One region of the Alteromonas sp. ABH4_452 genome, then DNA from elsewhere that is predicted to be linked to it. Evidence: predicted binding sites of a transcription regulator. Region 1 holds the regulator's gene; each other region holds the start of a gene.
The links. Region 1 encodes sigma-54, which starts transcription at its own class of promoters, with help from an activator protein. Its sites were predicted from a motif close to GTTGGCACGNNNNTNGNNT; they were not measured.
Positions count from the first base shown of each region.

Region 2: ACYX4N_RS16495 (flagellar assembly protein T N-terminal domain-containing protein) is a predicted target of sigma-54. The motif match lies at 3,257-3,275, and genes of this name have one in related genera.
Region 3: fliE (flagellar hook-basal body complex protein FliE) is a predicted target of sigma-54. The motif match lies at 3,163-3,181, and genes of this name have one in related genera.

Region 1 is NZ_CM149973.1:4,069,328-4,074,923, forward strand. It holds gene lptC (LPS export ABC transporter periplasmic protein LptC) at 1-288, shown strand, start outside; gene lptA (lipopolysaccharide transport periplasmic protein LptA) at 257-802, shown strand; gene lptB (LPS export ABC transporter ATP-binding protein) at 805-1,530, shown strand; gene ACYX4N_RS17460 (RNA polymerase factor sigma-54) at 1,604-3,085, shown strand; gene hpf (ribosome hibernation promoting factor) at 3,116-3,403, shown strand; gene ptsN (PTS IIA-like nitrogen regulatory protein PtsN) at 3,417-3,860, shown strand; gene rapZ (RNase adapter RapZ) at 3,944-4,789, shown strand; gene ACYX4N_RS17480 (HPr family phosphocarrier protein) at 4,789-5,061, shown strand; gene mgtE (magnesium transporter) at 5,235-5,596, shown strand, end outside.
Region 2 is NZ_CM149973.1:3,825,923-3,831,518, reverse strand. It holds gene ACYX4N_RS16505 (bifunctional diguanylate cyclase/phosphodiesterase) at 1-1,147, opposite strand, end outside; gene ACYX4N_RS16500 (transglutaminase-like cysteine peptidase) at 1,154-1,834, opposite strand; gene ACYX4N_RS16495 (flagellar assembly protein T N-terminal domain-containing protein) at 2,002-3,183, opposite strand; gene ACYX4N_RS16490 (LPP20 family lipoprotein) at 3,528-3,965, shown strand; gene flgN (flagellar export chaperone FlgN) at 4,108-4,539, opposite strand; gene flgM (flagellar biosynthesis anti-sigma factor FlgM) at 4,611-4,940, opposite strand; gene flgA (flagellar basal body P-ring formation chaperone FlgA) at 5,044-5,596, opposite strand, start outside.
Region 3 is NZ_CM149973.1:3,767,254-3,772,849, forward strand. It holds gene fliG (flagellar motor switch protein FliG) at 1-1,040, opposite strand, end outside; gene fliF (flagellar basal-body MS-ring/collar protein FliF) at 1,053-2,747, opposite strand; gene fliE (flagellar hook-basal body complex protein FliE) at 2,760-3,095, opposite strand; gene ACYX4N_RS16225 (sigma-54-dependent transcriptional regulator) at 3,339-4,676, opposite strand; gene ACYX4N_RS16230 (sensor histidine kinase) at 4,693-5,596, opposite strand, start outside.

The DNA.
Region 1 (5,596 bases):
TCACCTTGGGTTGTTACTGCGCAGGAAGGAACGCTTTATAACAATGAATTAATTCAGCTTGAAGATAGCGTTGTTATTGAAAATCAAACCAGCGATGATTTTGTCAAAAGTTTATCCACGGAATACATCCAGATAAATTTAGACACGAAACAAATGACATCTGATCAACCCGTTGAGATACTGGGTACGCAATATCTTATTTTAAGCAATGGGTTTAACGCGAATTTACGCACACAAGAATACGAGCTTTTAGATCATGTACAAACGACTTATTCCCCTAGCAACTAGCCTTCTACTTGCCATCGCTAGCGGTGCGGTAATAGCCAGTGAAGAAGATTTTTCACAACCCATTAAGATAGGGTCAAACACCCAATTTATTGATGGTAAAAACAAAACCGCGCTGTACAAGGAAGATGTACTTATTACCCAAGGTTCACTCCTAATCGAAGCTGATGAAGTAGAAGTAATAGCTACAGATGGCAGCGGCCGTGAAATATTTATCGCCCGTGGCAACCCTGCTAGCTATTCTCAATCACTAGAAGACGGTACACCGGTATCAGCGAAAGCCAATGAAATTCGCTATGAAGTAATTAATCGCACTATTTCTCTGGCGGGTAATGCTGAGCTACAGCAAGATACCAGTAAAGTGCAAGGTGATAAGATTACGTTCGATATGATTACGGAACAATTGCTTGCAACGGGTGGTGCCGGTGAAGATGGTGAAGGTCGTGTAACCACAGTATTTACTCCTGACACCATTCGTAAAACATCGTCTAAGAAAGACAACGAGGACAATGAATAGCAATGGCAACTTTGAGCGCTAAAAACCTTGCTAAATCGTATAAATCGCGACAGGTTGTTCGCGATGTAAGCCTTTCAGTGTCTACCGGTCAAATTGTTGGTCTTCTCGGCCCTAACGGCGCTGGTAAGACCACCACTTTTTACATGATTGTAGGCTTAGTCAACTTAGACAAAGGCAAGATCGAAATTGATGATAATGAGCTTACTCACCAGCCAATGCATGAGCGCGCACGCCGCGGTATAGGCTACCTCCCGCAAGAGGCATCAATATTTAGAAAGCTTACGGTACATGAAAATATCATGGCCATTTTGCAAACCCGTAAAGATTTAAATTCACAGCAGCAAGAAGAAGAAGCAGATGCCCTACTTGATGAATTTAATATCAACCATATACGTAATAGTACGGGCATGAGCTTGTCAGGGGGAGAACGGCGTCGCGTAGAGATTGCTCGAGCTCTGGCAGCAAAACCACAATTTATTTTGTTAGACGAACCATTTGCCGGTGTTGATCCAATATCAGTTAATGATATAAAGAAGATAATACAGCATCTGCGAGATAGGGGTATTGGTATCCTTATCACGGACCATAACGTACGCGAAACATTGGATGTTTGCGAAAAAGCGTACATTGTGAGTCATGGCGAGCTTATTGCGCAAGGAACTGCGGAACAGGTTTTAAGTAATCAAAAAGTAAGGGACGTATACCTAGGCGAACAATTCAGGCTATAGTTAGTGTAACCGAATTGTCATTTTTCAGTTTCGCTCTGGTATATTTAATTTAGAGCATTTAAATAAGACGTAGATGAAACCATCTTTACAGCTAAAATTTAGCCAACAACTTACCATGACACCTCAGCTTCAGCAGGCTATTAAACTGCTGCAGCTTTCTACGCTTGATCTCCAGCAAGAGATACAAGAAGCCCTCGATTCTAATCCGCTTTTAGAAGTGGAAGAAGGTAACGACGAGCCACAAGTAGAAAAGAATAATGTCGATAGTGACGATAGCGCTGCTGAAGCGACCGCTTCTGCATCAAGCGATACGCTAGAAGCAGGAGATGCACTGGAGAAGAATGATCTTCCCGATGAGCTACCTATCGACAGTACCTGGGATGAGTATTATTCGGCTTCTTCCGCGCCTGCACCTGGCCCATCTAATGATGATGAACAAATCTTCCAAGGTGAGACCACAGAAGACATCCAAGAACATCTTCTTTGGCAAATGCGCCTCACTCATTTTTCAGATACTGACCGCGCTATCGCTACAGCAATCATCGACTCAATTGACGAATCAGGTTATTTAACCGTTACTCTTGACGACATCTTAGAAGCGGTCAACGACGATGATCTAGAAGAGCCTATCGAAATGGACGAAATAGAGTGTGTGCTTAAGCGCATTCAAATGTTCGACCCCATTGGTTCAGGTTCTCGTACACCTCAAGAGTGTCTTATGGTGCAATTGCGCCAGTTTTCAGAAGACACACCGTGGCTTGCTGAAGCGAAGCAGCTTATTGAGGAATATTCAGACTTACTGAGCAGTAAAGACTACCGCACGCTAATGCGTAAGAGCCGATTGAAAGAAGATCAGCTGCGCGAAGCAATGCGTTTACTTCAAACCTTGAATCCTCGCCCAGGTAGTGCTTTAGTTACTAAAGAGCCTGAGTACGTTATTCCTGATGTCTCAGTAACCAAGAAAAATGGCCGTTGGGTGGTTGAGCTGAACCCCGACAGTCTGCCTAAATTAAGCGTAAACCAACAGTACGCAGCGATGAGTCGTCGTGCCAAGAACAGCAGCGATTCACAATTCATCCGCTCACACATGCAAGAGGCCAAGTGGTTCATAAAGAGCCTTGAATCTCGCAACGATACCTTAATGAAGGTTGCAAATTGCATTGTGCAGCAGCAAATGGGCTTTTTTGAGCACGGCCCGGAAATGATGAAACCAATGGTGCTAAATGATGTCGCAGAAATGGTAGATATGCACGAATCGACTATTTCGCGTGTAACAACGCAGAAGTATATGCATACGCCCCGTGGCATCTTCGAATTGAAGTATTTCTTCTCAAGCCACGTAGCAACAGAGTCAGGTGGTGAGTGTTCATCTACAGCGATTCGTGCATTGATCAAGAAGTTAGTGGCTGCGGAAAATCCTAGCAAGCCGCTAAGTGATAGCAAGATTGCTTCATTGTTGGCCGAGCAAGGCATAAAAGTCGCTCGGCGAACAATAGCAAAATACCGGGAATCATTGTCGATCCCGCCGTCGAACCAACGCAAAAGCCTTATTTAAACGGGCTTAATAATATAAGGAAGACGAAATATGCAAATCAACCTTACTGGTCATCATGTCGAAATCACCGACTCTTTGCGTAATTATGTCGATACGAAGTTCAGCAAACTTGAACGTCACTTTGATCACATTTCTAATGTGCATGTCATCCTGAACGTTGAAAAATTAAATCAAAAAGCTGAAGCGACTGTTCATTTAAGTGGCGCTGAAGTATTCGCATCCTCAGAAAATACCGACATGTATGCGGCGATTGACAGCATGGTTGATAAACTCGACCGGCAGGTAATCAAGCATAAGGAAAAACTGAAAAAACATTAGTAGTTAATTGAGCATGGATATACAAGCCATCGTAAGTCTGGACCGCACCGAGTGTGCGGTTCAGTGTAATAGTAAAAAGCGAATTCTTGAGATCATCGCTGATATCGCTGCCAAGCATAACGACAACATCGACCAGGCAACGGTTCTAAATAGCTTGATGGCTCGAGAACGTATGGGTAGCACGGGTATTGGTAACGGGATAGCACTGCCTCACGGTCGCTTGGCCGGCCTTGAGAAGGTAATAGCAATCGTTGTAACAAGTACACCAGCTATCAACTTTGATGCCCTAGACGAAAAGCCCGTAGACATATTCTTTGCTCTTCTCGTTCCCGAAGAGCAAACCGAAGGACACCTTCAGACACTGGCTACCGTAGCCGGTAAGCTAAGCGACAAAGAAACGATTAAAACAATACGTCGTGCAACAACCAGCGACGAAATTATTTCTGCATTAAGTTAAACAAAAAGTGCCTACACCTCATAGGTAGGCGCTTTATTCGACAACTCGTATGTGATGAAACCAGAATATAAGGGAGAGTTTAGGTGAAGCTGATCATAATCAGTGGTCGTTCGGGGTCTGGTAAGTCTGTCGCACTTCGCGCATTGGAAGACTTAGGTTATTACTGTGTTGATAATATCCCAGTAAATTTGCTTCCCACCCTCACCCATACTGTTGTTGATGAATACGATCAAGTTGCGGTAAGTATTGACGTTAGGAACCTACCCAAAAACCCTGACGACTTGGTAGAGATTCTAGACTACCTGCCTTCTTCTTGGTCGATGACTATAGTGTACATTGACGCAAGCGATGACGTTCTGGTTAAGCGTTTTAGCGAAACTCGCCGTCTTCACCCTTTAGCTAAGCTAAATAAGTCTCTATCGGAGGCTATTAGGGCGGAGTCTGCGCTTCTTGCGCCAATTACTGAACGCGCCGATTTATACCTAGATACAGACAAGCTAACAATACATCAACTCGCCGAATTGATCCGTGAACGTATATTGGGTAAGAAAAGTTCACGCCTTGTTCTTGTCTTTGAGTCGTTTGGCTTTAAACACGGCATACCTAAAGATGCTGACTACGTTTTTGACGCGCGTTTTTTACCTAACCCGCATTGGGAGCCAGACCTTAAACACTTAACTGGGTTAGATGCCCCCGTGGAAGTATTTTTAGGCTCACAACCCGTAGTAACCAAATTTATTTGGCAGATTCAAAACTTGATGACCACATGGCTTCCCCATTTAGAACGCAACAATAGAAGCTATGTGACTGTGGCTATCGGTTGCACTGGCGGCCAACACCGCTCAGTCTATATTGCCCAAACCTTGTCGAAAACGTTCAGCGAAATACACCCTGATGTTCAAATTCGTCACAGAGAGTTGAACCAGTAATGACTATTCAAAAAACGCTTACAATCGTCAATAAACTAGGCTTACACGCCAGAGCAGCCACGCAATTGGTTAAGCTTGCTAATCAGTTTCATGCCAAAATCATTTTGAAAAAAGGCGATAAAGAAGCCGATGCAAGCAGCGTCTTAGGCTTGATGATGCTGGAAAGTCACCAAGGTGAACAGGTAGATGTTATTGTCGATGGTGATGATGCGGTCGATGCACTTGCTGCCATTGAAGAGCTGATTGAGGGCAGATTTAACGAAGACGAATAGTCTCAACCCGAATATCTCTTGACGAATTAATCAACAGCTAGCTTAGTAATTCCAAATTCTTGCGTAAAAGCCACGCAATTATCATGACAGACTTAATATAATTGCGATATTCTACGCACACTTAGGCTACACAGCCTTTATTTTCCATATCAGCTTAGTAGGAATAACGCCTTATGGCAGAAGCGCTTGTTTCTAAATACGTACAAACCCAATTACGCGCACTTAACGCAGCGTTGATAAACGGTCAATTTGTATCTGTACGTAAGCTTCTGCTTGAACTTCCCCCTTCAGACGTTGCGCATATTCTCGAATCTAGCCCTAGCAGGACCCGTGATGAGTTGTGGGAGCTAATTGATAGCGACTTTCACGGTGATATTTTAGAAGAACTCTCTGATGATGTTCGAAACGGTATTATCACAAAGATGCTCCCCGCCAATGTGGTTGATGCACTTGAAGAAATGGATACCGATGACTTGGCAGAAACGCTGAGTAGCCTTCCTGAACCTGTGTTGGCAGACATTCTTGATTCAATGGA
Region 2 (5,596 bases), 240 kb from region 1:
CTGCTTCATCAATCATCGCATCTGCTCGCATTAATAAAGCAGAGAAGCTGTCGTCTGGGCGAAGTTTAACAACCGATTGAAATACCTCAGGATCGCCTTCGTTGCTAAACGCGCTTAAGCAAGCGCCGTGAATCGCTTCTGATATGGCAACGGCATCATGGGTTTCAGTGAGCAAAATGGCAAACTCGTTTTTCTGCATTCTAGCAATTCTGCTGTCAGTAAATTGATGATGATGTAACGCAAGGCAATCGTTAATTTCTTCAACAAAATCGCGAATACGCTTTTTTCTGATATTTGCCGGTGAACGCAGAAAACCTTGGCCTTCGGTAAATCTCACGAAGAAAAGGCAATTCACCCCTTCGGTGTCTCTAAAAGCTAGCTGCCCTTTTAGAATTGAGATGAAATAATCCCTATTTGCTACACCAGATTCGTCATCAAATTGTGTTTTGTAGCGCATAAGATCAAGGCGCGTATTCTCTTCATCCATGATCTTTCTAGAGTTAGTAGCAAGAAAGTTCATAGCGCGCACTACACGCTTAAGTTCTAATGTACGAGGCTCTTTTAGCTGGATAAATTGCATTTGCTGAAATGATTCAGCTTGGCGCACAACACCGTCTAAAGGCCTGATAATATAGCGCAGTGCCCAGCCCCCTAAAAAGCCTGAAAATATGCCGACCAGTGATAAACCAAAAATAAGTCGTTTAGTGGCGCGCCACATTGATGCAACGGCAAAGCTGGTATCTGTTTCGACATAAACCGTACCGTATTGACCCCAACCTTCGCTTACTTGGGCGATACCGGGTTTGACTATGGGAGAAAAGTTATCTGAAAACCACTTTGGCGTATTTTCGTCCAACTGCACTTCATGAGTGTATTCAGAAACGATTTCACCGTCAGATTTTTGAAGTACAATGGAAGCGTAGTGACCAATGTCAAATTGTGACATTATGAAGAGATCGAGCGAAACAGGGTCTTTATCAAGCCCACTTAGGGTAAGAGCAAGCATACTCGCGTTGTCTAAGTTTTTTGAATATAGCTGTTCTTCTACGTATTGCTTGGTAGTTATTCCATGAATTGTGACACTACCTACAATTGCAACAAGGACGACGACTACAATGGCTAGCCATAATTCTCTTGTTATTGACATAAACTCCTAAGACCTTCTGCTAATCCCCTCCTGCTTCATGCGCTCAATAACATCACGCCACCTTGATAGTCTGCTGGTAGACGAAGAAACTTGTGCAGTTTTACCCGGCTGCCAAATACCCGAATCATTAAAACTGAATACAGGAATTAAGTCCGTTCGTTGAGAACCTGGCAACACATTAGACACTAAGCTATCTAGCACCAAAGGATCCGATGAAGGGGAATCATAGTATCCCAAAACCATATGTGCTTGCGTTACTCGGCTTCTACCAATTTTCGCTTTTACATAAATTAGGCGAAGTTTAGAACTATCGATACCTAAGTGTAGCAGAGCTACATATTTTGCAATGGCATAATCCTCACAATCTCCGCGAGAATGACCAAAAAGTTCCGAAGGCGTGGCCCAATAGTCTTTTTGTTTGAAAACGATATCGTCGGTAGCGTACTGGATATGCTCGTCAAAGAAAGCGTTTACACCGATAAGCTGCTCTTTAACAGCCTTATTTTCAAGGTCGTGAAGTTTAGTTTCTAGCGCACTGACATGTAAGGCTTTGTCAGCTCCAAAATTATTTTTAACTTCCTGTTCGAGCTTTGGAAACTCGATGACATAGTGATCCCTCAGTTGTTGTCCAGCCAGTAGCAAGGCTACTAATGCTAAGCAGTGCGACGCAAACAGAGAAAGGGTCATATTTTTATTATGTAGGTCATACTAAAGTATAAGAGAGAGTACTTGTCTCTATCTGAAGTTTAAGTATTAGATACTATACGTAGTTATAGGTATAACACGGGTTTGTTGATATTCCAACCCTGTTTCCCCAACGCCAGTGACTTACATTTGATAAAGTGAAAGCTAATTTACTTCTTAACTACAAAATCGTTTTCCTGAATATTCGCAGTAATTCCCGATGTAGCGTTTACTACCACAGACGAATTGCCATATGCACTATCAACAATAAATGTACCGGGGTAGAGCGTATATTGAAGATATTTTCTACCGCGATTATCGACCACCTCTTTGGCCTGATAAAGATATAGTTCATCTTTTTCAGATATGCCATTATCTCGCCCAAGAGATATCGAAATTTTATTGTTCGCAATATTGATAACACGACCCGTTACAGGTTGGCAGGCTGTCGACTCTTTAATATCTTCTATTAATTGGCTTATTGAGCCATCAATCGCCTGACCGTAGCGTGATTGCCAAAAAGTGGACGAAAATTCATCGATGTCTTCAAATCTGTCAAACGTCCACTCTTCATTAGCATTGTAAGAGGAACTGAACAATAGGCCGCCGTTTATTCCGTCATAAACTTGTACAGACATTGCAAAAGCACGGTGTGAAGTGTTGCTTCGCCATGGTGTAAACATGGATGCTTCTTTTTGTGTAACGCTTAAATCATCAATAACCCCGACAATAACGAATTGCGTGTTACTTTGATCTGATAGTGTACGTACGTTTTTGTCGGTATATCGGCTATCAAACTTTGCAGTATGGGGAGCAACGTAAGTAATACTGAGATTGTCTGTCTGTTCTTGCATTGCCTTAGCTAAACGCTGCGTAAACGCCTTATCAAAGTGTGGAATATTTCCTTCAGTCAGTTGTGTTCTGTTTCTTATTCTAAAGTGAGTAGTCGCAAAGTGCTTTTGGTCCTGCTGTGCTGAGCATACTTCCCCTCTAGGAAAGATGTCTGCACGTACACTAACTGTGACTACATCACCGTTATAAGTTTCGCTGACGAGCTCTAACTGCTCGACTTCTCCTGTCGAACGGATCGTCATCTCTTCGTTTTTCAGAAGCCCATTAGTTAGTTTGGCTACACTTTGCACTGACGCTCCAGCAAACAACATAGCTTGTTTTAGCGCATCCTGTGTTGCTGCGCGTTTTGCTGCTTCCTTGTTACCGTTCATTACCACAGCCTGTCCAGTGGCTTCATACCAAACGGCATGGGCTTGCCCAGCGATTAGGCTAAGTAGGCAAACAGCGGCCATTGCTCTGCTTAAACATGCCATTAGCGTTGTTTTGCTTGCTTGTCGCACGTGACACCTCTGTGGTTGTTTAGTTATTGCGATTAAATAATGTCGTAATTAATGCGAGACCTACGCGAGTTCTATGCGAAAAAAGTGCCAATTAAAGTGGGAAGCTATCTTTAAAAGCAAACGGGCGCATATATTGCTTATTTCCTTCGTACCAGGGTATATGACTGCAAACTGTCGTTATGGAATCTGATGTTATTCATAACGCTTTGTTGAAATGTTATTAACCTATAAAGGGCATAAAGGTAAATATTTAGACGTCACTAACTCGTTATTGATGTACAAAGAGGTTTTAAATTATGTGGTTGAATGGACTAAAAAATTCGAGATTACTTTTGCGGTCTTCCATGATTGGCCTGGCAATTTCTTTGAGTGGTTGTGGCATTATTGATAAACACGTTGAATGGGAAACCGTTGAGCCTGAAACTTACCCTGTTTTAAAGGCGGTTGGTTACGCACCGATTTCATCGCAAAAAGGCGAGTCTGACAGTATGAAGCTAATAATGGCGATGAAAGCGTCAAAATTAGATGCATACCGCGAGTTAACCGAGCAGGTGTATGGTCAAAAAATTGAAGGTAGTCAATCTGTATCACGTCTTGTTGTTGACAGTGAAACGTTACGCGCGTCTGTGGAAGGAGTAATAAGAGGCGCCGAGGTCGTTAAGACTTATCCCGTGGGTGAGGATACCTACGTTACGGAGCTTTCTTTAGATATGCAGCAAGTCTACGATATTTATTTGTCGACTGCTAAGCCGCGTCGAGTGAAAGATGTAAAGTATTACTAGGAAGTAAGTTAAAGGCGATTCGCGCTAATTACATTGCAGTGGGATGCTAAAAAATACGCGATAATCGAGTGGGATTAACTGGTGATGTGGTTTATGCACAGCGTAGTTAACGCTTTAGGGCGATACAAGGCTATTTAAAAGCCTATGCACTTACTCCAGAGCCTAAGGCTCCGCCTTTCGGCTTCCCTTTTTTGTCGTAAGTAAGTGATTCTTTTGCTCGAACTTCCATCATCAAATTCCGCAAATGTGTGAGGCGTAGCTGTCCTTGCTCTACGGCTTTTTGATTAACCTGTGTTCGATATTTGCAATCTTCCAGAAGCTTCTTGGCGTTAGCCATTAATGCTTCATCGTCTTCCGACATCGCATCTTCGTTAGCAATAGCATCTTCGATACTTGAATCCAGTGATTGAATAGAACCCAGAAGGTCTGTTTTTTCGTCTAACAAATTCGTCAATGATTCGGCGTCACGCGAGCTAATAAGCTGCAGTTCTTTTTCAAGCAGCGACGCAAGTGAAGTCATTTGCTCCACTTGACGTGATAATGCTTGTGTTAACTGGCTTACTTGTTCTGTCACTATACTTGTCTCATTGAACGTGTCTGATAAATTCTAACTAGTTATTTGACACCAGATTATTTAGTGCCGAATTATTTAGTACCAAAAATCTCGGATTCTAGCTTTGAGATTTTATTAGCAAGCACTTCAGGATTAACCTTGTACTCACCACTTTGAATCGCTTTTTTAAGGCGATCAACTTTTTCCTGATTCACAGGAGCCTCAGTCCCTTTTTTCTGGACTTGATTCAGCTGCTGAGCAGATTGCGTCAATGAAACCGAATCTTGTCTCGGCGCTGCGGCCGTTTGTGCCGATTGCGCTGAAGCTTGTTGTTGAGATTGCTGCGTCTGGTTCTGCTGCGCTACTTTCCCATTATCAACGGGCGTTTTAGGTAACCCATTGTTTATATTGTTAATTGCCATATCTAGTCCTCACTACTCTCTTGCCTCTGTAATATATATCGGCCTTTAGACTAATATCTTTAGCTAAATTGAGAACAAAATAGTAGATATTTTACACTTACCTTTATAAGTGTATCACGACTTCTTCAGGGCTTGCGACTCTGGCAATAATGGCCTTTTGGCTACTGGCATTGATAACCTTTATATTATCGCCAACCACACCATCTTGCTGCGCTATTCCAGCAGTCTTAACTTCCATTCCCGCAACCTCGGCAGTAATAGTTATTCTATCGCCTTTGCACACAAAGCATAGCATATTAGACTGTATTGCTTGTCCATCGGTAATGCGGCGTTTCATTCTAGCGCCAATTAACGATTCTAAATCGGTAAACGCGGTATAGCGTAAACGTCTCACATCTACTTTTGCCTTCGTTAAATTTGATGAGGTTAATACCGTTCCAGGGCTAATTGCGCCCTGAGTCACCACAATTTCTTTAGTTCGCGTCACTTGGCCGCTGGTAAACAAATACCACTCGTTATTTTTACAGCTTACACGAACAGATATGTAGGATTGGCTCAACGCTTCCTGTGAAGCATTATATTGGAAACCGGTTGGACAGTCTGGGATATTTATCCGATCGTCTATCTTCACAATATCCACATCAATGTTAGTATCC
Region 3 (5,596 bases), 300 kb from region 1:
TATAAGAACTCTTCACCGCCACCGCCGCCAAGCATGATTTCACCTGAGTCAGAAAGTCGACGGGCAACAGAAAGAATTTCTTTTTGTGCTGTTTCCACTTCACTGATACGAACAGGGCCGAGAGCTTCCAAGTCATCGCCAAGCATTTCAGCAGCACGCTTAGACATATTGCGCATAATTTTATCTTTAAGCTCTTCGTCAGCACCCTTAATGGCCTTAAGCAGCGCATCTTGCTGCACTTCGCGCAATATTGCCTGAATGCCTTTGTCGTCTACATCGACCAAATTGTCGAAGACAAACATAAGGTCCTGAATTTGCTGACTCATCTCTTCGTCTTGCTCGCGAATAGCGTCCATTAGCTGGCCTTCTATCGCGGTATCCAAGTAGTTCATGATGTTCGCTGCAGACTTCAAGCCGCCCATTTTGGCTGCTTGCGTTCCCGCTTGACCAGCGAACTGCTTCTCCATAATTTCGTTTAGTTCTTGCAATGCTGCTGGCTGAACCTCTTCTAGATTCGCAATACGCATCAACAGATCAAGACGTACTTTTTCTGGGAATTGCGCCAAAATTTCAGCGCTTTGCTCAGGCTCTAGATAAGACAGTACAATGGTTTGGATCTGCGGGTGTTCGTTACGAATAATGCTCGCCACCTGCTTAGAGTCCATCCATTTCAGTGAATCTAGACCTTTTGCGCCACTGCCCATTAGGATCTGATCGATGAGGTTTGCCGCCTTGTCTTCACCTAAGGCCGCAGTTAACGCTCGCTTAACAAAGTCTTGGCTCTGGAAGCCAATAGTGCTGTAGTTCTGAATCTCTTCAATGAAGTGTTTGTGAACTGACGTGATTTTGGTTTGCGTCATATCGTCCACTTTCGCCATTTCAGAACCCAGCTTTTGCACTTGTTTTGGTTCAAGGTGCTTTAATATCTGCGCCGCATCTTCCTCAGATAAGCTAAGTAGTAAGATGGCCGCTTTTTCTACGCCTTCTAATTTACTGACGTCGTATGACGGTTCTTCAACATTGGCAAGTTCTTCAGCCATAATCTTATCTCACTACTCGTCTTGCATTAACCAGCCCTTAACTACCTGGGCTGATAATTCTGGTTCATTGGCCACTAGGGCACGTACGGCTTTAAGTACATCTTCGTCTTTGTGCAAGTCAGGTAGCATAAGTGAGCCATCTGGCGCAAAGCCTACCTGTCCTTCGTCAAAGTCAGACGTTAACATGCTAATTGTGTCATCGCCTAAGTCTAAACCTTCATCAGCATCAAATTCATCTGCCTCGTTAGACTCATCTGGGTTGATAAGACGACGCAGCATAGGTCGAATCACAAAGATGATAAGTACTATTATAACCAAGCCACCAACAACTAGCTTAAGAATTGGCAGAAAACCAGGCTGTTCCCACAAAGGCGCATCTTCAATTTCGCCTGCATCCATACGAGTAAAGGGTACACTAACCACTTCTAGCGAATCGCCGCGGGTAACGTCAAAGCCAATACCGCCCTGCAATAGTCTGCGAATATTAAGAATTTCTTCTTGTTTACGTGGCGTTGGCGTCATAGCGCCGTCTTCGCCTGCAACTTGAGTATAGTCCACTGCCACCGACACACTCAGTCTGCGGATTACACCTGTCTGCTTTTTGGTATGACTAATGGTGGTATCAAGCTCGTAGTTGCGCGTTGATTCTTTTGCCGTGCGCCCTGGCATGGTTTGTTGACTGCCGCCCACAGCATTTTCTGGAATATTAGAATCAAGCGGAGGCTGATTTGATAATGCGCCAGGAATACCACCAACGCCGCCACCCACGCTGTTCTCTTCGACGATCATTTCACTGCGAACCGCAGGCAAGTCCGGGTTGTAGCTACGCTGGGTTTGCTCCATCGCCGTGAAGTCCATTGTAACGTCAGCTTGCGCCGTGTAGTTACCTATGCCCAAAACTGGAATTAGTATAGCGTCAATTTTTTCAAGATACTCTTGCTCACGCTGACGTTCAATTTCGTACTCTTTTCTTGCACGAGCACTCATTGAATCTTGCGAGCCTGAGTTAAGCAGGCGACCATTGCTGTCTGTTACCGTTACCTTAGACGGCTCCATGTTTTGTACGGCAGAAGCCACGATATCAACGACCGCATCAACCTCTTCACCAGCAATGACGGCACCGCGCTTAGCCGTTAGCACAACGGTTGCCGACGCTTTCTTCTCTCTTCGAGCAAAAACGTTCTCTTTTGGCATAGCTAAAAGAACACGTGCTTTTTGAATACTTGCGATATCTTCAATGGTCGAGGCAATCTGCTGTTCACGAGCGTGTTTTAAACGCTCCATTTCAACACGCTGACTTACACCAAAACCCATATCCTGCATAATGATATCGGTACCGGCATCAGAGGCCTTAGTTAACCCTTGGCGGGTCATGCCTAAACGGATGTTTTGGAATTCGTCACTTCTTACATAAACAGTATTGCCTTCAAGCTTATAATCGATTTGATTCGCATCCATATAATCTAGGGTTTCGATAAGCTCTTGGGTTTCCATTTTCGCAAGGGGGCGATAATCAGGTTCTTGCGACCAAATAAGAATAAAGATTGCGATGGCAACGCAGATGACCAAAACAACCACAAGGGCCATTTGGCGCATCATATCTGCGCTACCCAACGTATCCATGAAACCAGATTTATTCTCTGGCTCATTGTCCGTTGTTTGATTTTGATCAGGAACCGTAAGGTTTGTACCTGTTGCTTCAGCCATAACCTACTCCACCTAGACCGGCATGTTCATTATTGTTTTATAGGCTTCAAGTACTTTGTTACGTACCTGAACAGTCGCTTCAAACGCAATGCCTGCCTTTTCTTTTGTCAACATGACTTGGGCTAAACTTAGGCTTGGGTCGCCCATTTCAAAGCGCTGTTGAGCATCTTTTGACTCAAGCTGCATACCGTTTACACCATCTACCGCGTTCTTAAGCATGGTCGAGAATTCGCTTGCCGAGCTATTAACTTCACTAAGCAGCTGTTGCTGAGGCTCGTTAACTTGAAGACGAGTTTGCCCAATCATGTTCTGCATTTCTTGATACAAACTATTGGCTTTAACGTCCATAACCACTCCTAGCGTTTCTTTGAAAACCGCCTGAACACCGGCGAATACATAATCTATAAGAATGATTTAGCAAGGGTCTTGCCAACTTTAAAAAACGTTAAATTTCAATATGATAAAAACTAAATGAGAGGGTAAGCCAAATTTATGGCGTTTGATTTGAAGGGAGTAACAGAAAACCGCCGCCTTCTTTACTTCAGAGGCGACGGATAACGGGGATGAAACGAGAGATTCAAAACAGCAGTACTATGCTGGTACTTCAATACCATCTTCACGCATACGCGCTAGTTTATAACGAAGGGTACGAGGGCTTATACCTAGCTTTTCTGCTACGTCTTTGCGCTTACCATTACAAGATACCAAGGTATCAAGAATAATTTGGTGCTCCTGATAACGAAGCTCTGAGCCCAATCTGTTGTCTTCAACCGGCTCTTGTGCAACTTCAAGCGGGGCCGACATGTCTTCGTCAATCATTAGATCGCCGGCATCTATTTCATTGTTTTCGCATAAAATTAGCGCTCTCTGAACCACGTTCTCTAACTCTCGAACGTTTCCTGGCCAGCTATATTGTGACAATTTATTGCGCGCAGCAGCACTTAATCTGATAGTACCCAAGCCCTGTGAACTGGCGTGACGCTGAACAAGATGCTCGGCAAGTGGCACAATGTCTCCTGGGCGTTCCGATAGCGGGCGCCATTCAATAGGAAATACGTTTAAGCGGTAGTATAAGTCTTCTCTGAATTCGCCAGCATCCACTGCTTTTCTTAAATCTCGGTTACTCGTAGCAATAACTCGCACATTAAGTTTAACGGTTTTTCGTCCGCCAAGGCGCTCTACTTCACGCTCTTGTAACACGCGCAGTAATTTAGCCTGCAGTGCCAAATCCATCTCAGTTATTTCATCAAGTAACAGGGTGCCGTCTTGGGCTTGTTCGAACTTACCCGGACAGGCCTGAATAGCACCAGTAAAAGCCCCTTTCTCGTAACCAAACAAAGTCGCTTCCAACATGTTTTCTGGAATAGCAGCACAGTTGATGGCAACAAAAGGCGCATCGCTTCGCGGTGACTGGTCGTGAATATAGCGAGACAGCACTTCTTTACCCGACCCGCTTGGACCCATCACCATAACGGTAGCTTCAGACTTCGCAACTTTCCGCGAAAGCTCAAGTAGCTTCAAACTTGAAGGGTCGGCTACGATTGGCGTACGTGACTCAATTTTTTGTGCAGGCGCGTAGCGCCCCACTAAGTTAAGCAATACTTCTGGCGCAAAAGGCTTTGAAAGGTAGTCCGTTGCGCCATCGCGCATCGCCTGAACCGCATCATCAATGGTGGCGTAGGCCGTCATTAACAGCACAGGCATATTAGGATATTTAGCTTTAATGCTTTTTAGCAGCGTTAAGCCACTCATTTCGCCCATTTGTATATCACTAACCACTAGGTCTACATTCTGAGACGACAGCATCATTAACGCTTCTTCTGCACAATCAGCGGCAATCACGTTGTAGTTACCTAATAACAGGGTGTCTAGGAGCGCCTCGCGTAAACCCGCGTCATCTTCAACAATTAGTATGGTAGTTTTAGACATTATTCTCTCCTATGACTTACGCGACATGAGTCAATGTTTGTGAGGTTTTAGCATTCGCTGAGCACGATAATGACACGCTAAAGCATGCCCCGCCCTCGGGTACGTCAATTACATTGAGTGCGCCGCTATGCGCACTTACCACCGACTTCACCACAGCAAGGCCCAAACCGGTACCGTGAGTTTTAGTTGTAAAAAAGGGTTCAAAGATTTTGGTTTTTAACCGTTCTGGTACACCTGGTCCTTTATCAATAACTGAAACATGTAAACGCTGATCGCTTACCGATGCCTGGACATGTACACACTCACCTTTCGGGGTGACTTGGCTTGCATTATGTATGAGATTTAACAATGCACCCTGAAGAGCAGTTAAATTCCCAGTTACTGCTGCGTCTTGCTCAAAACCTGAAAACGTTAGCTTTTGCTGCGCTTGAGCTGTCATGCTTTGTGCATTCCCCTCAATGGCACCGAATAATTCAGCGAGACTAATTTTGCTTACCACTTGCTCTTCGCCAGATTTAGCAAAAAGCAGCATGTCATTAACCTGGCTTTCCAGCTCTTTAAGCCTGTCTGTTAGTTTGTTCGCAAATTGTGTTTGTGCTTCTTCCCCTAACCCTTTACGCGTTAAGTTTGACGCATAAAGCATGGCTGCAGAAAGTGGAGTTCTGATTTGATGGGCCAGGGATGCCACCATTTTTCCAAGAGAAGACAACCGCTGCATGTGGCTGACCCGCGCTTGCAGCTGACGGGTTTCAGTTAGGTCTGTGATAACAATTAGCTGACCTGGCTCGTTGTCTAGTGGGGTAATTGAAAGCTTCACTCGTCTACCATCAACCAGCGATACTTCATGACCATCGTCTGCGCGAGGCTTGAAAGAGCGAGTAATAATACTGCGCCACACTTCCTCTTCCAGCGGTTCGCCT